Regions from separate parts of the Psychrobacillus sp. FSL K6-1464 genome, predicted to be linked through region 1. Evidence: riboswitches for the same ligand, from Rfam matches in the RefSeq annotation. Region 1 holds a riboswitch; each other region holds the start of a gene.
What was found. Region 1 has a riboswitch for cobalamin ahead of MKX39_RS01080 (ribonucleoside-diphosphate reductase subunit alpha). Riboswitches for the same ligand answer to the same signal wherever they lie in the genome.

Region 1 (2,274 bases):
CTCCTGTCTCTAGCTGAGAACGCATAATTCGCTTCATCAAGTCGATAGCGGGAACAGTTTCACGAGACAAGCGATGATCGCTAACGCATTCCTCGTACTTTTGGCGGAATGATCCATCGCCACGTTTTTCATCATAAAAGTCCTCCAAAGAATAGCCTTTAAGCTGACGAACTTCATGAGGGTCAAATAAATGCCATTCCTCTCTAGCATCGACTTTCTCCATGAATAAATCGGGCAAACATACACCAGTAAAAATATCGTGCGCTCGTAGTCGTTCATCACCGTTATTTAAACGTAAATCTAAAAATGTAAATATATCTTTATGCCAAACATCTAAATACACAGCTACTGCCCCTTGGCGTTGCCCAAGCTGATCAACACTTACTGCTGTATTATTAAGTTGTTTAATCCAAGGAAGCACACCACTGGAAGCACCAACAAAACCTCTAATAGAAGATCCACGGCTACGCACTTTGCCCATATACACACCTATACCCCCGCCAAATTTGGATAGGGTTGCAACGTCCGTATTGCTATCGTAGATTCCTTGAAGGCTATCGTCTACCGTATCGATAAAGCAGCTAGAGAGCTGTCCATGAGGCTTACCTGCATTAGATAGTGTTGGTGTTGCTACTGTCATATATAGGTTGCTCATCGCCCAATAGGATTCTTTTACTTTCTCTAAACGATTTTCTTGCTCATCCTTCATCAGTGTCATTGCAATAATAAGCCAACGTTCCTGAGGCAGTTCGACTATTGTTTTATCAAAGTCCTTCGCTACATATCGATCTAATAGTGTTTTTAGACCGATATAAGTAAATAAATAATCTCTTTCCTGTACGAGGATTTCAGATAGCTGCTCTAGTTCTTGTAGTGAGTATGCTTGTTTAAGACGTTTATCGTAAATGCCTTTATCACTTAACAGTTGAACATTACTAGCAAACTTTGTGTACACTGCATCCACAGTTGTGTTTCTTCTCTCAGCTACTTGTTCATACACCTGCGCTAAATGAACTCTTGCTGCTACAAAGGTCCAGTACGTTTCTTGTTCATCTAGAAAACTTAATGCTTCTAGTGACATTGACTTCGACCAAGCAGCTATTGTACCTTCCGGGTGTTTTTGCATCCATCTTTCATGTGTTTTTATAAGAGGAGTAATTTTTTCCTCCCCAAATTCTTTTGTTAGATTATGTAGGACTTCTTGTTTCGTTGTGTTTGAGATGATTGTCATTTGAATTCCTCCTATTTTTTAAACGGTTACAGTTATGTGGCACTTCCCTCCAAACCACAAAACAAAAAAAGCGATGACACAGCCATCTTCGGCTGAGACATCGCTCAAAATTAAAAGTGTAGGATACAACAAGACATATCAATCATTCGAGATAGAGGCCTTCGCTCCCACCTCTCAACCCCCGAAGAAAGTGTTGCTTACCGATGAAAAGGCAGGTCTACTGGCTCGTGTTTCATCCTTCTGTTGTCCTTCCCACGATCACTCGCAGTGGCTATTCAACAGTCGTCCACACTTACAGTTGCGGGGACAGCTTCGGCATTTTACCGAATTCCCTTTTAAACCATAAAGGTACCTTTTCATCGTTAACATACTATATATTGTGTTTAGTTCATTTATATAATCTAACATATTGTGTTTAACTGAGCAACTCCTAATTCAAGCTGTCAATTCTCTAGGGGAACTAATACATCAAGTGATTCAGCGATTTTTAGCTAAAATCACTTGATATTATTTTTGCAAACATTACTTTTGACCACTCAATCGACCCTCACTCTTTAGGGTGAAGAAATACCAGGATTTTACCATCCTGTGCTTCATTCGAATAGAGTTCAGCTTCATTATCTGGAACTCCAATTTCCATAAGAGCATGTTTTAATCCTCCAGAACCAGAGTTGGCTCCTACTACTGCTCCGCCAATTGTTGTAATAATTGGACCTGCAGCCAACACAGCACCAAACCCTGGGATTAATATAGTGGATAACCCTGCTATCACCCCTGCTATTCCAATTGCTCCTCCAGTTACAGCTCCAACAATTGCTCCATCCTTTGTGGAGGGTTTTAATTCCTGTGCGATTTCAGATGTTTCATTTATATTTTTAGCAATAACTGAAATTTCTTCGGTTGTATAGCCCTTCGCTTTTAAATCTTCCACAACTTCAGCTGCTTGTTGTTCATTTTCGTATACGCCAACAATATGATTCTTCATTAAAAATTACCTCCTGATTGCTTTTCCTATGTATTCTTTACCCGATCTTTAGTTCTTC
Region 2 (2,274 bases), 390 kb from region 1:
GCGGGTTTTTAAGCAAACTTTGAAATGCAGCACCAGCAATCGCCAAAGATGCACCTACTAAACCAGCTAGTACCACTCGCGGCATACGAATCTTCCAAACGATATTGGTCGCTATCGCATCGGCCCCCGTATCCCATAACGTTTGGATCGGCACCTTCACAGAACCGACCGATACACCAAGCCAAATTGCTAACAAAAGCACAAAAATGGACATGATGTAACCGATCATTGATTTACTCACTAAAAGCCTCCGGATAGATTGCTTTCGCAACTTCTTCTAATCCTTCCACTAAACGTGGACCTTGTCTGCTCGTCGTGTCTTCATTTACTTGTATCACTGCATCATTTTGAATAGCAGTAACTGTATCAAATCCATCACGTTGTTTCACTTGTTCTACAATACCTTCTACGTAATCGTATGTGATAAGCATTACATCTGGGTTACGACTTACAATTTCTTCGGGATCAATTTTTACCCAACCTTCTTGATCCTCCATAATATTTGTAGCATTCAACATATTTAATATCTCTTGCATGAACGTTCCATTCCCTGTTGTATAAATTTCTGGAACATCCGAAGTCTCAACAAATACAGTTTTCTTCGATTCTACTTTTTGTACTTTTTGTTGGATATCTTCTACTTTTACTTTCATGTCTTCTACAATTTTTTGGGCTTCTTTAAGTTTCCCAGTAGCTCGACCCATTTCTTCAATAGTTGTATATGTTTCAGCAAAATCCTTAGCGTCACTCACCACATACACCAAAATATTCGAATCACGTAGTTGTTGCAGTCCAGCTTCCGCCATTCCTACAATCGATTCATGCGCAAACACAATGTCCGGATCTAACGAAAGGATTTTTTCCACATTGAACTCCATGCCACCGATTTTTTCTTTCTCTAATGCCTCTTCTGGATAGCTTTCAAAATCGTTTACCCCTATAATTTCCTCATTCAACCCAAGTGCAAATAAGATCTCTGTATTACTAGGAATCATGGAGATGATTTTCTCCGGAGCTGCCTCTAACGTAACTTCTTCTCCAACGGCATCCGTCAATGTCATTGGGAATTCTATATTTTCACTGGCCGACTGCTCCGTCTCAGTACTTTCTACCTTTTTCGTTTCTTCCTGTGCGCATCCAACTAATAAAAGTACCGCCATTACAGCGATTAACCATCGTTTTTTCATTTTACATTCCTCCTAATTTAGACAATAAAAAATCTCCCATCCTATGATGAGAGATAGATAGGTATAAACCTGCGCGAAGTCACAACGAGCCAGATTTACACCAAACCTATCCTCGTAGGTAACGGGTGCAAAGCATATAGGCAGGTTTTCTGACTCGTGATATGTTCTATCACTTACAGTGGCGGGACCGTGCTGGACTTTAACCAGCTTCCCTTTTAACTCCAGCAATCCATTGCGAGAGCACCTCTATGCATTAAATTATTCATATTGCTTTGCCTTCATTATACCTTATTTTGTATACCTGTCGACTTCGTTTTGAGGAAAGCGTTGTCTGACCTTTTTACTGGTGGATAGTGGGAGACTCTCTCTTACATGACGATGTTGCTCTCGTATAGATTGAAATCTCTCTCGTATAGATCATTAGCTCTCTCATATAGATGGGTCAATCTCGTATAGGACAGATACACTCTCGTGTAGGCTTCGATTACTCTCGTATAGATGCTCATCTCTCTCTTATAAGTGGTTACTTGCGTTCGATTGTTGTTTACTCACTCTCAGCCGACTTTTACTGGCGCTTAAGTTGGAAATACTACTTGCCGACGTGCCCTGTTTATTTGCTGTTGGAGGCTATGAGGATATTTTCTCCAAATTTACTCTCTTTATTCGAAGCAGAATTACAAAAACCCTCGACCGAAGTCGAGGGTTTGCTATTTACATTTGTTCCGGAGCAGATACACCTAGTAAACGTAAGGCATTTGCAATTGTTTCTCGCGCAGCAGTTACTAGTGCCAGACGAGCTTCTGTTTGAGGAAGATTATCCGCATTTAATACTTTGTCTGCGTTATAGAAGCTATGGAAAGTCGTTGCTAGTTCTTGGATATAGATTGCAATACGGTGAGGAGCACGAAGTTTTGCAGCATCTGCAACTATCTGTGGGAAGTCACCAATTTTTTTAAGTAAGTCTAATTCTTTTTCACTTTGCAATAATTCAAGTGAATCAGTCGACACTTTCATTCCTTGCGTTTCTGCTGAACGTAAAATCGAACAAATACGTGCGTGTGCATATTGCGCGTAGAATACTGGGTTT
Region 3 (2,274 bases), 3.2 Mb from region 1:
TGTTAAAATAATTTCTGGGTTTTTGACCGTAACATCTTCCTCTGACACACTGATCCAACCTTCTTGATCGCTAAATACATTGTCGACCGATGCTGCTGCTAAAATTTCTTGTTGGAATGTTTTACTACCAGTTGTATAAATATCTGGAGATGGGCTAATTTCATAATATACCTTTTTTAATGGAGTAGCAGATTTTACTCTTTCTTGAACTCCTTGAATAGTATCCTGAATAGAAGAAATAACTTCTTGCCCTTTTTCTTCAATGCCCATTACAGTAGCCAATTGCTCGATATCTTCGTATACATCTTCAAAAGAAGTTGCAGACTCAATTACAAAGACTTTTAATCCGGCATCTTCCAGAAGTTGCAATGCTTCTTCTTGGCCAATTGTATACGCTATTACTACATCTGGGTTCAGTTCTGTAATTCTTTCCGCATTAAATGCAACTGAATCCGATACTCGCTCTATTTCGAGTGCTTTTGCAGGATATGTATCATAATCTGTTGCTCCTACAATTTTATCTCCTACACCTAAAGCAAAAAGAATCTCTGTATTGCTCGGTTGAAGAGAAACAATCGTTTCGGGTACTTCTTCGAATGTAATTTCATTTCCTACATCATCAGTTACTGTGTATTCTTTTACTTCTTCTACTACTTCCTCTTGTTTTTCCACAGTTGTCTTCTCTTCCGCAGAACACCCTACAAGCAAGAATGAAAATAGCAGCACCGACAACCAATTAAATAAATAATTTTTCTTCATAGTATTATTCCTCCAGTTGTTTCTTTTTTCTCATTGGATATGATTTACTGACAAATTGAATTTCTTCCACTCCATGATGTTTGTTCACATAAACTGCCATCACAAACAACACATTTGCTAATAACTGTGCATAGTCAAACAAAATCTCAGGAATTTCTCTTTCTAACGAAACTTTATGAAGAGCTCTAACTGACTTTTTTGCTTCACTTCTACAAACATGTAATTCACAAGTCGCAGTCGTACCCTGTGGTAGTACAAATATATCTACTCTACCTTTTACTTCCTCTACATAGAAATCGTACATATCACTTAGAACTTGTAAATCGTCTTCTGAAATGGCTATCTTCCCTCGAACAGACCCGTTTAAATGGTAAGCCATTGGTGCCAAATACATCAGATCCTCATAAATCTTTGGTATATCCTTTGTTAAAGAAGCTGCTAATCCAATACGAGTAGTCAACGAATCTGTACGGATTTCAAAATCTACAGTAGAAGGTGTTTCACGCATAAACGGATAGCAAATATAGCGAATATCTTTTTTCATTACTTCTCCTCCTTTCCTTTTATTGGTGAATTTTCAAGCATATAATACTTTGTTAGTTAACAGCACAAAAAAAACGCCACCCAAATAAGGGCGGCGTGATACCTATTTAACGATAAAAAAACAGAAAAATAGAAACGTGCCGTACAATCCCTTAACTTCCGAAGAGTATCTATACGTTCAAGAAAAGGCTGGTCTCCTGGCTTATGCATCAATTTACTCTAAGAACCTTCCCATTGACTAGTCAACAGTGGTATTTTTCTTATTTCATCAGCATTTACAGTTGCGGAAACAGCTTCGGATTTTAACCGAATTCCCAAATTAAGCTAACAAGTTAGCACCTTTTCCCTGCGAAAATTATTCACTTACTATTAGTTTATCATAGCCAACTCCCTAGCAGGCACAATAATTTTCATGCATGTAAACTCACCAGTTTTGTGCTAATGTCAGTATATGAAAAAACTTATCCCGCTTTTAATATTACTTGTTATTGTATTTTTGGCATCAGGGCAGCCAGCTGAACAGCAATCTATGCAGGATGTCTTAAAAGCATGGCTTCCTAACAAACCATTAGAATCTTTTCTTCGTATTTTTGAAGTTCCATACTGGGGCATTCTCGTTTCTGTGGAAGAGCGTGGCTACTATGCTTTTGTAGAATTTTTGATAAGAAAAGGTACCCATTTTGTTTATTTTGGAATCATTGCTTTAGCCATTTATATTGCGTTACCTCCATTTAAGTATCTTAAAATTACAACAGTTGTGATCACTATGCTTCTTGCTGTTGCCGATGAATTTCGACAATCGTTTACAAGTGGTCGTACAGCTTCTCTTCAAGATGTCTTGTTGGATACAACTGGGGCTATTACTGCGCTATTATTAATGTCATTTTTTCAATGGTTTCAACAAAAAAAAGTTGACCGATAACGGGTCAACTTTTTTCACTTATAAGTACAGTGTTGTCTTCAGGTAATGGA

Region 2: another riboswitch for cobalamin. It lies ahead of MKX39_RS02945 (ABC transporter substrate-binding protein); the one in region 1 lies ahead of MKX39_RS01080 (ribonucleoside-diphosphate reductase subunit alpha).
Region 3: another riboswitch for cobalamin. It lies ahead of MKX39_RS17285 (hypothetical protein); the one in region 1 lies ahead of MKX39_RS01080 (ribonucleoside-diphosphate reductase subunit alpha).

Annotation. Positions count from the first base shown of each region.
Region 1 covers NZ_JBBOOP010000001.1:205,583-207,856, reverse strand. The annotation lists gene MKX39_RS01080 (ribonucleoside-diphosphate reductase subunit alpha) at 1-1,231, opposite strand, end outside; cobalamin riboswitch at 1,425-1,602, opposite strand; gene MKX39_RS01075 (general stress protein) at 1,779-2,216, opposite strand.
Region 2 covers NZ_JBBOOP010000001.1:592,090-594,363, reverse strand. The annotation lists gene MKX39_RS02950 (FecCD family ABC transporter permease) at 1-229, opposite strand, end outside; gene MKX39_RS02945 (ABC transporter substrate-binding protein) at 234-1,187, opposite strand; cobalamin riboswitch at 1,310-1,450, opposite strand; gene argS (arginine--tRNA ligase) at 1,899-2,274, opposite strand, start outside.
Region 3 covers NZ_JBBOOP010000001.1:3,406,747-3,409,020, forward strand. The annotation lists gene MKX39_RS17280 (ABC transporter substrate-binding protein) at 1-759, opposite strand, end outside; gene MKX39_RS17285 (hypothetical protein) at 764-1,303, opposite strand; cobalamin riboswitch at 1,473-1,660, opposite strand; gene MKX39_RS17290 (VanZ family protein) at 1,754-2,224, shown strand; gene MKX39_RS17295 (nucleotide pyrophosphohydrolase) at 2,229-2,274, opposite strand, start outside.